DNA from 3 places in the Photobacterium sp. 270122K genome. Region 1 is predicted to be linked to each of the others. Evidence: riboswitches for the same ligand, from Rfam matches in the RefSeq annotation. Region 1 holds a riboswitch; each other region holds the start of a gene.
The links. Region 1 has a riboswitch for lysine ahead of lysC (lysine-sensitive aspartokinase 3). Riboswitches for the same ligand answer to the same signal wherever they lie in the genome.

Region 1 (4,697 bases):
ACTCCCTGCCACACTGGATCGTCTTTATCATCCTGATCTATTGGGTGGATAATTTAACGGCCAAGTATTACCGTAAACCGATCAACTATGTCATGACCTTGCGCCTCGTGGTACTGGTACTGCCGGTGGCTATCACCAGCTACATGGCCACCACCTTGTATTCCGGTTACTTACTGACGAAATATGAAACCACCCGCCCTATCAACGTCGATTATCTACTGAAAGTGAATAACCCTTGGGCCTGGCATAATCGGTTTGAATGGGATCTGTATCTGACGCAATTGCAGATCGGCACCGCGAAGCAAAACGCTGGCATGATCAATGAGTACATCACCTGGGCACAAGAAAAAGCCAAAATCTGGCCGCGCCCTGATCTGTATAAAAATTTGATCAGTGCCTATCTGGCATTGGGGCAACCTTCGCAAGCCGATCAGATTTATCAGGAAGCGCTATACCTGTTCCCCACTCAAGCCGCGTCATGGGTGACGCAAGCGGCGCCCCGTTCTGAAGAAAAAGCGGCATCCAATACCGCTCCGTGATCGCTCTCACTACAAAGATTCACCCTACAAAAACGGCTACCCAGAGGTAGCCGTTTGTCTATCGGTAAGCCGCGTACGAATTATTTCAAACACGTCTCTAGCGCACGTAAACAGAGCGCCACATTTTCACGCCGAGCCGCGTACCCCATCAAGCCAATGCGCCACGCTTTGCCCGCCAGCGCTCCCAGCCCTGCACCAATTTCAAGGTTGTAGTCATTCAACAATTGGGCACGAATCGCGGCATCATCCACCCCGTCAGGAATGTACACGGCATTAAGTTGCGGCAAGCGCGATGCTTCATCCACGACAAACGAGATCCCCAACCCTTCAAGTCCAGCACGCAATACTTGGTGCATATCACGGTGACGCTGCCAGGCATTTTCCAAGCCTTCGTGCTGTAACAACACCAACGCTTCGTGTAAGGCATACAAACTATTGACCGGTGCCGTGTGGTGATAACTGCGTTTCCCTTCTCCGCTCCAATAGCCCAATACCAAACTTTGATCGAGGAACCAACTTTGTGCGGGGGTTTTACGCGCCTGAATTTTCTCAATGGCTCGCGCAGAGAAAGTCAGTGGTGACAGCCCCGGCACACACGACAGGCATTTTTGACTACCGGAATACACCGCATCCAATTGCCATTCGTCGACCAACAACGGTACGCCACCGAGCGAGGTGACGGCATCCACAATGGTCAAACAATCATGCTGGCGCGCTAACTTGGCAATCGCCTCGGCATCGCTCAAGGCCCCCGTGGAGGTTTCGGCGTGCACAAACGCAACAATCTTTGCCTCTGGATTGGCCGTTAACGCCTCGGCGACCAAGGCTGGATCCACCGGCTCACCCCACGCATTATCCACCATCACCGCGATGCCACCACAGCGCTCAACATTCTCTCGCATGCGATCGCCAAACACACCATTACGGCACACAATCACGGTATCGCCCGGTTCAACCAAATTCACAAAGCAGGCTTCCATACCGGCACTGCCCGGCGCCGAGACCGCGATAGTAAACGGGTTTTGGGTTTGAAAGGCATATTGCAGCAACTGCTTCAGCTCATCCATCATGCCAATAAACAGCGGGTCAAGGTGGCCAATCGTCGGACGACTTAGCGCCTGTAACACTTGCGGAGAGATATCTGAGGGGCCGGGGCCCATTAACGTACGCTGAGGGGGGTAAAAACTGCCAATAGTCATGGGGTTTCCTCCGTGAAGGTCTGCATGAAAAGATGTGTATAGATTGAAAAGTACGCCTAATGACTATATCAGCAGATCGTCGATTTTGCCGTCTAGGTTATTGATCTACTGATGACACGCACAAGGTTATGACTTACTTATGACAGCTTTTTGCAAAAAATTGCAAAAAAGTGCTAAAGGGAATTGACAAGATATAGGCAAATCCGCTTCAATAAAGCACATTTTTTGTTCATCCCGATGGCACGGTTATTCAGCACACACGCTGCCTGCACATCCGGTGAAAACAGAAGAGGAGCGTTACCCAGGTATCGATGATTGCGGGGCCCCACCCCAACGCAATCTTGAGAGGGGGAGTAACGCCGAGATATGGCATGACAGGGGGCATGGCATATCGGCTATGAAGGTTGAATCCTTCTGGCTGTCACCTTTCTCATAACTATGACCGAGAAAGGTGGGGAGCTTCTGGTCATGCCATCTACCAAGATCTGACTGCTAGATTCCCCTGACACTTGTCGGGATCTTGATCCCGAGTCATCCCCCTTTGTATTAGACTTTCTACTATCTTACTGGGAGACTCGTTGTGAGCTTTGTTGATAATAACTTTACTGTTCCTCCGCCGATCACTGTAGCGAAATTTGGCGGCACCAGCGTAGCCGATCATGCCGCCATGAGCCGTAGTGCTAGCATTATTAAAAATAACCCACAAGCGAAAGTGGTTTTAATCAGTGCATGCTCCGGTGTTACCAATCTGCTGGTTGAGTTAGCAAATGGAATTGCCGATAACGAGCAGCGCTCAGAGCGGCTACAACAACTTCACGCCATTCATCAGTCTATTCTGGATGAACTGGCGCACCCCGAAACGATTTCGGGTGAGATCCAACAACTGCTAGATCAAGTCGCAGACTTGGCCGAGCACGCCACCCATACCCCTTCTAAGCAATTGACTGATCAATTGGTTGCCCATGGCGAACTGCTTTCTACGCATCTTTTTACCCAAATTCTTAATGAAATGGGCGCGAGTGCTGCGCGTTTCGATATTCGCCACATTCTACGTACCGACAGTCAATACGGCAAAGCCGTCCCTGAGATTGATGTTATTCGTCACTTAGCGACGCAGCACATGCAACCCTTACTCAGTGAATCCATTATCGTCTCTCAAGGCTTCATTGGCGCGAATGAACACGGCCAAACCACGACCCTCGGGCGCGGTGGCAGTGACTACAGTGCCGCACTGGTTGCTGAAGCCATTCAGGCTGAAACATTAGAGATCTGGACCGATGTCCCGGGTATGTACAGCACCGATCCGCGCATCACCGCCAATGCCAAGCCCATCAAAGAGATCAGCTTCAGTGAAGCCTCTGAAATGGCCAATTTTGGCGCGAAGATCCTGCACCCCTCAACGCTGCTTCCGGCTGTACGTCAAAAGATCCCGGTCTTTATCGGCTCATCCAAAGCACCGGAACAAGGCGGTACGTGGATCCGTCAACACGTCACTGCACCACCCAAATTCCGCGCATTGGCATTGCGTTGCAACCAAACCATGGTCACGCTAACCAGTTTAAAAATGTTCCAGGCCTACGGCTTCTTATCCGAAGTTTTCCGCATTTTGGCCGAACATAAAGTCTCTGTGGATTTGATCACCACCTCTGAGGTCAGCGTGTCACTGACGCTGGATCAAACCGACACCTGTGGCGGTGCCCCCAATTTACCGGCTGCCGCAACCGCTGAACTGAGCAAGCTGTGCCGTGTGGAAGTGGAACAAAACCTCTGCCTCGTCGCGCTAATCGGTAATAAGCTAGGCGATGCCCCAGGTGCTGCAACGCAAGTGTTTGGTGCGCTTGAGCAATACAGCCCACGCATGATCTGTTTTGGTGCCAGTGCCCATAACCTGTGCTTCTTGGTCAATACCGAGGAATCACGCGATGTGGTAAGAACACTGCACCACACCTTGTTTGAATAATCCTTCGTTATTCGACATAAAAAAAGGCGCTCACTGAGCGCCTTTTTTATCACTACTGACGGATGTAGCATCCACATAGACACCACACCGTTTCCTGGCCGTTACGACAAATTCGGCCCCAGCCATTTCTCGGCTTCCAGCAAATCCCAACCTTTACGATCCGCATAGCTGTCACGCTGATCCGGCTGGATCTGCGCAATCGCGAAATAGCGGGAATCAGGATGCGAGAAATACCACCCCGACACCGACGCCCCCGGCCACATCGCGTAACTGGAGGTCAGTGACATCCCGATAGTTTCTTCCACTTTTAGCAATTCCCACAAGCTGCCTTTTTCGGTGTGCTCTGGACAAGCGGGGTAACCCGGTGCCGGTCGGATCCCTTGGTATTTTTCTCGGATCAAGGCGTCGTTGCTGAGGTTTTCATCCGGTGCATAACCCCAAATGTCTTTACGGACCAGCTCGTGAAGGTATTCGGCAAAGGCTTCCGCTAAGCGATCGGCCACCGCTTGGATCATAATGGCGTTATAGTCATCCCCTTGCGCTTTATAGGCGTCCGCTAACTCACGCTCACCCACGCCGCCGGTGACAGCAAATCCACCAATCCAATCCAGCTTACCACTGTCTTTGGGCGCAATGTAATCCGATAAACAGTAATTGTACCCTTTCGGTTTCTGCGTTTGCTGGCGCAAGTTATACAGTACTTTCGCGACCGTCGTGCGCGACTCATCGGTATAGACTTCGATATCGTCACCGACACTGGCGGCAGGGAACAACCCACACATACCGCGTACCTTGAGTAGGCCTTCTTCTTCCACACGATCCAACAGCGCATTCGCATCCTTAAACAAACGCTGCGCTTCTTCACCCACTTCTTCGTGATCAAAAATGGCTGGGTATTTCCCCATCAGCGACCATGTCATGAAGAAAGGCGTCCAGTCGATATAAGGACGTAACGTTGCCACATCCACCGTATCAAACACGTGGATCCCAGGCTTAGCT
Region 2 (4,697 bases), on a different contig from region 1:
CTTTTGATGGCATTACATTTACAGAGCGCGCTGTAAAGGCAGATAAAAATCAGCCAGAGAAAAAATTAACGCTGGATGAGTATATTCCCCGAGCGGTGCCCGATTGGAAAGTTAAGCAAGCCAATGAACGCTACCAAAAACACAAAGTCGTGTTGGAAAAAATTGGCCAGCAATACGGTGTGCAGCCACGTTTTATTGTGGCGTTATGGGGTGTAGAAAGTAACTTTGGTCGTTTAATGGGCAATTACAATGTGGTGGAAGCGTTGTCGACCATGGCCTATGAAGGACGCCGAGAAGCTTTTTTCCGCAAGCAAGTGATGGCGGCGTTAGATATATTAGAGGCGGGTCATATTGCCCCTAAAGATATGAAGGGCTCTTGGGCGGGCGCAATGGGGCAGCCGCAATTTATGCCAACGTCATTTTTATCGTATGCGGTTGATGGAAATAATGACGGCAAGATCGATATCTGGCAGACCGATGCGGATGTGTTTGCCTCTGCAGCGAACTACTTAAAACAAGCCAATTGGGACAGTGATTATACTTGGGGGCGCCAAGTGACATTGCCTGATTCTCTCGATAAGAGCGTGTTTGGGGTGAAAAAAGAGCAGGCGCGTGCATTAAGCGAGTGGCAGAAGCTGGGTGTGAGACGATTAAATGGGCGTGATTTGCCTGATGTTGATATTAATGCCTGGCTTATTCAACCGGATGATAATCATGGTAGAGCGTATTTGGTCTATGGTAACTACCAGTCATTGTTGGATTGGAACCGTTCGCATTATTTTGCGTTGGCAGTAAGCCATTTGGCTGACAAGATCCGCTAACGGATAAATGTGTCGGCATTATGCGTGATCATAAAACCAGACCTTTGTGTCTGGTTTTTTGTGCTTGATATGTTTATCAGTGGAATGCCTGTGTTTTATTGTTCTGAGTGCCGTTTAGCAAAAAGAGATAATTCGATAGCGCTTATTGCTATTTGGTATGTTTATCATAGAGGCAATCGATAATTGGGCAGGGGCGCTTAATGGGATAGCGTGAATAAATAGAGCGAAAAATTGTGATGTTTATCCCAATATTTATCTTTATGATAGATAAAGAAAACCCGGCATAAAGCCGGGTTTTTGCAGTCAAAAAGTGAAATCGAAATTAGATTTCAAACTCTTCTAGTGCTTTGCCATCATCCAGTGCTTTTTTCAATGCGCTTGGAGTACGACCTTGGCCAGTCCATGTTTTCTCTTCACCGTTTTCGTCGATGAACTTATATTTAGCTGGACGCTGTGCACGCTTCGCTTTAGGTGCTTTGTGTAGTGTTGCCGCAAGCAGTTCTTCTGGATCAATACCATCAGCAAGTAGCATTTCACGGTATTGTGCTAGTTTCTCTGTACGTTCTTTTTCTTTAGCAATCTCTTCTGCTTCAGATTCTTCACGCTCAGAAACCACAGTTTGTAGTTTTTCTAGAGCTTCTTGAAGCTGCTCTAGTGAATATTCACGAGACAGTGCGCGAAGGCTACGAAGGTTCAAAAGTGCTTTCATTGCATCAGACATTTTTTATTTCCTGTTGTTCTAAAACTATAAAATAATAATAGCAGTGACAATTCAATATTTGCAATATTAATACGTTTAGTTGGCAGATGCCAAATAAAAAATCACCTTCTTATTTATTTTTTTTTGCTAATTCGCGGGCGCAATTCTCATTTGTAATGTTTTTTTATCGCTCATACTCTGAAATAAACGAATATTGGAAGGGCTGGGAACCCGTACTTTTGCGATCAATTGCATAGTGTTTTTGTCAACAAAAGGCTGCATAACGTGCCTTTTTGCATCCGTCTGGTAACAGGATGCGCTGGTGCTGTTAAGCACTGCGTCTTAAGTTGTTGCAATTAATATTTCTGTCCGTAGAATTGACTATTCCTTGACTAAGGGTAGAGGTTGCATTGTCGAAGAGTAACAAGCCGTAGGGTGATTCCGATGAGGGTTTGTGAAAGGCGCCGATGCCGAAGTAAGTGCTGGTTTATCACACCGCCTTGCTGGGGTTGTCACCAAATAGGGGCAACACTGCCATAGTATATATTGACATTAACTATGGAGCGCTACTGTGGAGTCGGATCAGGGTAACTTCTTTTCCTCACACTCAACTGGCATGGTTTTCACCATGTTCAGCAGTAGATCTCCAACCAGGAACGGTTGTAGTAGAGATCATGAACATTGTAGATTATTCACATTCCGCAGTATCATTGCTTCCCCCCCTTGTGGCGCTCGGACTCGCCATTTTAACGCGTCACGTCTTATTTTCCCTCGGTGTAGGTGTACTGCTTGGTGCCTTCTTATTGACCTTTAACCACCCTGATACGGATATGCTTGATTATGTCAGCACGACCGTCAAAGGGTTGTTTATTGAAGCCGGCAGTATCAATAGCTCGAAGATGAGTATTGTTGCCTTCTTGATTTTACTGGGAATGACAACGGCATTATTGACCTTATCAGGCGGCACAAGAGCCTTTGCTGAGTGGGCGCAAACTAAGATAAAGACCAAGCGTGGTGCAAAATTGCTGGCCGCTTTCTTGGGTGTCTTTATTTTCATTGATGATTACTTTAACAGTTTGGCCGTGGGCTCGATTTCCCGTCCCGTGACCGATCGCTATTACGTGTCACGGGCAAAACTGGCGTACATCCTTGATTCAACCGCAGCACCGATGTGTGTACTGATGCCAGCATCAAGCTGGGGCGCATACATTATTACCGTGATCAGTGGCATTTTGGTGTCACACGGCGTGACCGAATACACCCCTTTAGGCGCGTTTTTATTGCTTGCGCCAATGAATTTCTACGCGGTCTTCGCCTTATTGTTGGTCTTTGTGGTGGCATGGTTCCAATTGGATGTCGGCCCAATGAAGCGTCACGAGATTGAAGCCAGCCATTGCCGTGGTTTTGATGAAGGTGACAGCGATAAGCGTGCGAAAGACATCAATGATGAGCTGGAAATCAACGAAAGCCTGAATGGCCGCGTGTTGGATTTGGTGTTGCCGATCGTGATTTTGATTGCCGCAACGATGTTCTTCATGCTGTATACCGGTAACCAATCACTGGCGGCCGATGGCAAACCGTTTGACTTGTTGGGTGCGTTTGAAAATACCGATGTGGGCATGTCTTTGGTGTTGGGTAGCTTGGCCGGCTTGCTGTCTGCCATGGTGTCGGTATTGCGCCAGCGCCTGCCGATGTCTGATGTCGGCTTTACCCTGTGGATCGGGGCGAAATCCATGTTCGGTGCCATTTTGATCCTATTGTTTGCGTGGAGCATCGGTAATGTGATCAATGACATGGGCACCGGTAGCTACCTGTCGACGTTGGTGGAAGGCAATATCAACCCAATGTTACTTCCGGCTATTTTATTCTTGCTGGCAGGGGCGATGGCGTTCTCCACCGGTACCTCTTGGGGCACCTTTGGCATCATGCTACCGATTGCCGGTGATTTGGCTGGCGCGACGGATATCACCTTGATCCTACCGATGCTGGCGGCGGTGCTGGCGGGCTCGGTGTTTGGTGACCACTGTTCACCGATTTCGGATACCACCATTTTGTCGTCAACTGGGGCGCGTTGTCACCATATGGATCACGTTTCAACGCAGTTGCCGTATGCCTTTGCTATGGCGGCTGTATCGACCGTTGGCTTTCTGGCGTTAGGCTTTACGGATTCGTTGGCGGTCGGCTTTATCGCGGCCAGCGTGGCCTTCTTGTTAGTGTGTTCTGGGCTGGCGTGGCTGTCTCGCCGTCCGTAACCGTATCTAACGGCAATACCTTGAAAGCCTGCCTTCTGAGCAGGCTTTCTTTTTTCTGTCGCAAGCTGAGACTTTCTTCGGGAGATATGCGCGAGGTTCTTTCAATCTGAGGGGCTTTTCTGTAGCATCGCGGCAGTTTTTTCCAAGCATCCATCGTATTACTACAAGGGAAACGACATGGCCCAGATGTATTTCTATTACTCAGCAATGAATGCGGGTAAATCGACCACCCTGTTGCAGTCTTCATTTAATTACCGCGAGCGAGGGATGAATCCGGTTATCTTTACGGCAGCGATTGATGATCGTTACGGTAAAGGGATCGTGAGTTCCCGTATCGGCCTGCAAGAAGAAGCCGAGTTGTTTAACGTGGAAGACGATCTGTATCAGCGTTTGTCGCAAATGCATGCGGAGAATAAAATTGATTGTGTACTGATCGATGAGAGCCAATTTCTAACGAAACCGCAGGTGTATCAGTTGACCGAAGTGGTCGATAAACTGCATATCCCGGTATTGTGCTACGGTCTACGCAGTGATTTCCGTGGTGAGTTGTTTGATGGCAGCCGTTATTTGCTCGCGTGGGCCGATAAATTGGTAGAGCTGAAAACCATTTGTCATTGCGGCCGTAAAGCCAACATGGTGATCCGTCAGGATGAAAGCGGTAAAGCCATTGCTGATGGCGATCAGGTGGAAATCGGTGGTAATGACCGTTATGTGTCTGTGTGCCGTAAGCACTACAAAGAAGCGTTAGACGACTGAACAAACTGAATCAAAAGCTATACGCTGCTGCGATATAACATTAAAAATGAAAAGCCCGCGATCCTGAACGCGGGCTTTTTATTGGGCGTTGATACGCAAGCCAATATGTCGCGTTATTTATGACGCTCTTGCAGTTTTGCCGTCACGTCTGACAGTGACAGGCCTTGA
Region 3 (4,697 bases), on a different contig from region 1:
CAATCCCGTGCTGGCATGAACAGAGGTTGCAGCCTTAATTATGGCTTACCACATGCTAACGCATAACTAAGGCAGTGCTGAAAGTTAAAAATTTGATATCTGTTGGCTACTTATTCCGAATGTTCTAAAGCGCAAGTCGTGTGAGAATACTGTAATAAACGGCATTTAAGTTGGTGGCAAATCACATGATTGGTTTCGAGAGATACGTTAAAAATGCATTGTGTATGGGGTTGCATTATTTAGCTTTCGTCATATTGGGATGTATTAACACGGCTAAATAGCGGCGCTTGTGGTGATACTAATGGATAGTCAACAAGCGTTATATCTGTGCTCACGGTGTTATGAACACAAGGGGCGTTCTGAGTTTTTGAGTGAGTAATTAACATTGACAATGAGTCGGTGGTGTATTGTTTTCTAGCGCAAGCCTGCTGGGCTCTATGAATTCAATAAAAGAGTTTAAAACCACATCAAAAGGGATAGATATCAAGAGAGGAATTAAATCATGTGCTTAGATGTACTGCAGAGTAAATTGGGGATGATTACATTCACAGCGAGTGGGCAGGGGCTTACCGGATTGTACTTGCCGGGACAGGAGCATTTTTTACCGTATAAGACATATAAAAGAAACACAAAAAATGTGCATATTGAGCAGGCAAAGGATGAGATCAGTGACTATCTTGACGGAAAAAGGAAAGATTTTTCCGTTGGGCTAGATTTACGAGGCACTGAGTTTCAAAAAAAGTGTGGCATCAAGTTAGTGAGGTGCCATATGCCCATACCTCTTCCTATAAGGATATTGCCCAACAGTTAGGGATGAAAGGAGGATACCAAGCGATAGGGAGCGCAAATCGTAATAATCCTATATCGATTATGATTCCTTGCCATCGGATAATAGGCGCGACGGGAAAGCTTATTGGCTATGGTGGGGGGATTGACTTAAAGGCTCAGCTACTTCACATAGAAACGCATTATGAAAAGAACGATCAGCAACACGAAGGGTGATTTTTATATCCACCGTAGTCAATAATGAATCATTCGAGCCTGTTAAAATGCTCGATAACGGCGTTAGGGTGTTTGATGAGAGAGTAACGATGTATCGAACAATTCCGCCCCAAAAAAACATCAAGCACCCGAAGGTGCTTGATGTTTTTTATGTAAGTGGTTACTTACTTGTGTTCTTGCTTACTGACGGTTCACTGCGCTTTGGCCGTTGCCATAATGGGTTGGTTTTTGCGCATCGCAAACAAGCAGAACAGCACGAACCATGCGCCGCTCACTGCCACACCAATCCACGCTGAATGGGTGTAACCAATCGCTACGTAACCCAGTAGGGCACCGAACGCCACAGAGGTCGCATACGGTAGCTGCGTCAGTACGTGATCCATGTGGTGACAGCCTGCGCCAGTCGCCGACAGAATACTGGTACTTGAAATCGGTGAACTGTGGTCGCCGAATACTGCGCCTGCTAATACCGCAGCAAGCATTGGGAGTAGCATCTGAATGTCACTCGCTGCTGCAATGTCACCCGCCAACGGTAGCATGATACCGAAAGTACCCCAGCTGGTGCCGGTCGCAAACGCCATGGCGCAAGACAGCACAAAGATAACAGCAGGCAGTAGCTCAACAGGAATGTTACCGTTCGCCATTGATGCGAGGTACATGCCGGTTTTCATGTCACGGACAACCGCACCGATGGTCCATGCAAAGAACAAGATAACAATCGCAGGCATCATTGCGCTGATACCTTGAGGCGCGGCTTGCATCCAGGTTTTCGCGCTTAGCTTCAAACGCAGCGCCAATGCAATAGACACGACCAAGCTACAAATGGCACCGTAAACCAGTGAAGAGCCTACGTTGGTGTGTTCAAACGCACCGATTACGCTGAAATCCAAGCCTTTGGCTGCCAGCACGGTCGCACCTGATTCGATCATGAAGTACACGGTCGCCAGCGTTAGCGTCAGGATAGGCAGTACCATATCAATCATGCCGCCGTTGCTGTTTTCTGGGGTTTCGATATCCAGACCGGTAGGTCGACCACGGGATTCATCCCACAGTTTACCTTCCAGCGCCCATTCTTCGTGCTTGCGCATCGGACCGATATCCAACTGGAACGCGATCACACACAGTACCATTACCAGTGTAAACACGGCGTACAGGTTCATTGGGATCATTTCTACGAACGCGGAAATTGGGCTCTGATCGGTCACGTTATGCGCCACCATGATGCCGCCAATCAAAGCGATGATGTACGCACCCCATGACGAGATAGGCATCAATACACACACAGGTGCCGCGGTGGAGTCCAGCAGATAGGCCAGTTTTGCCCGGGATATTTGGAAGCGATCAGTCACAGGGCGGCAGATTGCGCCAACAGACAGGCTATGGAAAAAGTCGTCGATAAAGAAAATGAACACCATCAGGCCGGTCAGGGATTTGGCACTGCGGCGATCTTTACAACGCACAGAAGCCCAATCGGCGAACGCTTGGGTCGCCCCCGATACGCTCATTAAGCTGATCAACGCGCCCAACAACAACATGAAAATGATCATATTGGCGTTGTCACTGTTTAAGCTGCCGTCAGCCCATACAATGTGAAGCACTTTATTGAATAAATAGTGAGCGGTGGCTAGTGGGGAATAGTGGTTTAGCATCAGTGCGCCCGCAACAATACCGGCACCGAGTGAAAGCAGAACGCGACGGGTCGTGACTGCCAAAATGACCGCCAGAAGTGGCGGAACGACAGACAATAAAGAGTCTGAAAAATTTGTGAGGATCATAATCTCAACACCTACAACATCAAGGTGGAGATCTACCGAAAAGAGGTGTAACGAAGACGTCTGAAGGAATGACAAAGACTTGTTACCCCTTCAGGTAGCGCTCCATAGGAAAAATACTATGGCAGTTCTGTGCCTATTTGACACAGACCCAGCGACTGAGTGTGATAACTGCAGTCACTTCGGCGCTGACTCCTTTCTCCGGCATCATCGGGATCATCCTCCGCACGGTTACTGATAGGCAGCGCGCCTCTACTGATTAAGGGCTTGCTGCGCCATCATAACAGCCAAGTTCAGCAACACAAGTATTATATAGGGAGAGTGTGCAAAGTGAGTGGATAATAAACTTTCTTTATCGTTACCATTAGAAGATTAATTTTGAGAAATTGTTAATACCTGTGATCATCGCATTACGCACAGGAAGCAAAATGTAAACATAGGAGTTAACGTGTTGCTAAAAAAACACTTTGAATTGATCGATAAGCCGACGTTCTTCGGGGCGCTGGGATTACTGTTTTCCGTCATAATCCCGCTGATGTTATTCCCAGAAGAAGGCGCTAAGTGGATCGCCGTCGCCAAAACCTTTATGACCGACAAGCTCGGCTTCCTTTATTTAGCGTTAGGTATCGGCGCCTTCTTTTTTATGATCTACATCGTTTTCTCCGATATTGGCCAGATCAAACTGGGTGATGCGGATGAAAAGCCAGAGTTCAAAACCGGTTCATGGGCAGCTATGCTGTTTTGTGGTGGTATCGGTGCCAGTATTCTGTACTGGGGGACTATCGAGTGGGCCTATTACTACCAAAGCCCGCCATTCCAGCTCGCACCGGGCAGTGAAGAGGCGGTACGTTGGGCTGCCACTTACGGTATTTTCCACTGGGGGCCGGTAGCGTGGTCTATTTACATGATCCCCGCGATTCCTATTGCCTACTTTTTCTATGTGCGTAAACAGCCTGTATTGAAAGTGTCAGCCGCGTTGATGCCGGTGATCGGTGAAGCGCGCAGCCACGGTAAGTGGGGCAAGGTTATCGATATCTTGTTCATCTTTGGTTTGTTGGGCGGTGCCGCGACCACATTGGGTTTAGCTGCCCCGTTGATCAACGAAGGGATCAGCTACCTGTTTGATGTTCCCTCTACCACCACGACTCAAATCGGCGTGTTGTTGTTGTGTACGGCATTGTTCGCTTACTCTTCCTATAAAGGGATGGATGAAGGGATCAAGGTGCTAAGTAACATCAACTTCTGGGGTGCACTCGGTCTGTTGGCGTTCGTCTTGGTGGCGGGCCCAACCTTGTTCATGCTGGAAACCGGTTTGGATTCTTTGGGTCGTATGCTGTCTAACTTCTTCGTGATGGCGACATGGGCTGAACCGTTTGGTGGCTATGGCACCTTTGAAGATACCCACTTCCCGCAAGATTGGACCATTTTCTACTGGGCATGGTGGCTTGTGTTTGCGCCAAGTATGGGCTTGTTCGTGGCACGTATTTCGCGTGGTCGTACGATCAAGCAGATGGTGTCAGGGGCTATCTTCTTTGGCTCAATGGGTTGTGCCCTGTACTTCATGATTTTGGGTAACTACGGGTTGTCGCTACAGCTTTCTGGCCAGCTTGATGTGGTCGGCATTTTGAATAGCGAAGGCCCAACCCGTGCCATTTTCTCTATCCTTGAACAGCTACCGATGAGCACCATGGTCATCGCGGTGTTTACGATTCTATGTATTATCTTTACCGCCACCACGTTTGACTCGATCTCGTTCATTCTGGCGTCGGTGGTACAAAACAATGTAACGGAAGATCCATTGCGTTGGAACCGTCTGTTCTGGGCATTCACTTTGTCTATCATGCCATCAATTCTGATGTTCATGGGCGGCTTGGCGACGTTGCAGACCGCTGCGATTGTGGGTGGTTTACCGTTGCTGGTGAT

Region 2: another riboswitch for lysine. It lies ahead of ACSF8W_RS10130 (Na+/H+ antiporter NhaC family protein); the one in region 1 lies ahead of lysC (lysine-sensitive aspartokinase 3).
Region 3: another riboswitch for lysine. It lies ahead of ACSF8W_RS12805 (Na+/H+ antiporter NhaC family protein); the one in region 1 lies ahead of lysC (lysine-sensitive aspartokinase 3).

What each region holds. Positions count from the first base shown of each region.
Region 1 covers NZ_JBPOEN010000008.1:262,849-267,545, forward strand. The annotation lists gene ACSF8W_RS16100 (PglL family O-oligosaccharyltransferase) at 1-539, shown strand, start outside; gene ACSF8W_RS16105 (pyridoxal-phosphate-dependent aminotransferase family protein) at 620-1,738, opposite strand; lysine riboswitch at 2,018-2,208, shown strand; gene lysC (lysine-sensitive aspartokinase 3) at 2,319-3,698, shown strand; gene metH (methionine synthase) at 3,800-4,697, opposite strand, start outside.
Region 2 covers NZ_JBPOEN010000004.1:375,900-380,596, reverse strand. The annotation lists gene ACSF8W_RS10140 (lytic murein transglycosylase) at 1-821, shown strand, start outside; gene ACSF8W_RS10135 (H-NS family histone-like protein) at 1,144-1,542, opposite strand; lysine riboswitch at 1,913-2,098, shown strand; gene ACSF8W_RS10130 (Na+/H+ antiporter NhaC family protein) at 2,196-3,773, shown strand; gene ACSF8W_RS10125 (thymidine kinase) at 3,951-4,529, shown strand; gene hisIE (bifunctional phosphoribosyl-AMP cyclohydrolase/phosphoribosyl-ATP diphosphatase HisIE) at 4,643-4,697, opposite strand, start outside.
Region 3 covers NZ_JBPOEN010000006.1:196,002-200,698, reverse strand. The annotation lists gene ACSF8W_RS12820 (LysR family transcriptional regulator) at 1-19, shown strand, start outside; gene ACSF8W_RS12815 (hypothetical protein) at 503-811, shown strand; gene ACSF8W_RS12810 (methylated-DNA--[protein]-cysteine S-methyltransferase) at 742-1,002, shown strand; gene ACSF8W_RS12805 (Na+/H+ antiporter NhaC family protein) at 1,194-2,777, opposite strand; lysine riboswitch at 2,865-3,037, opposite strand; gene ACSF8W_RS12800 (BCCT family transporter) at 3,223-4,697, shown strand, end outside.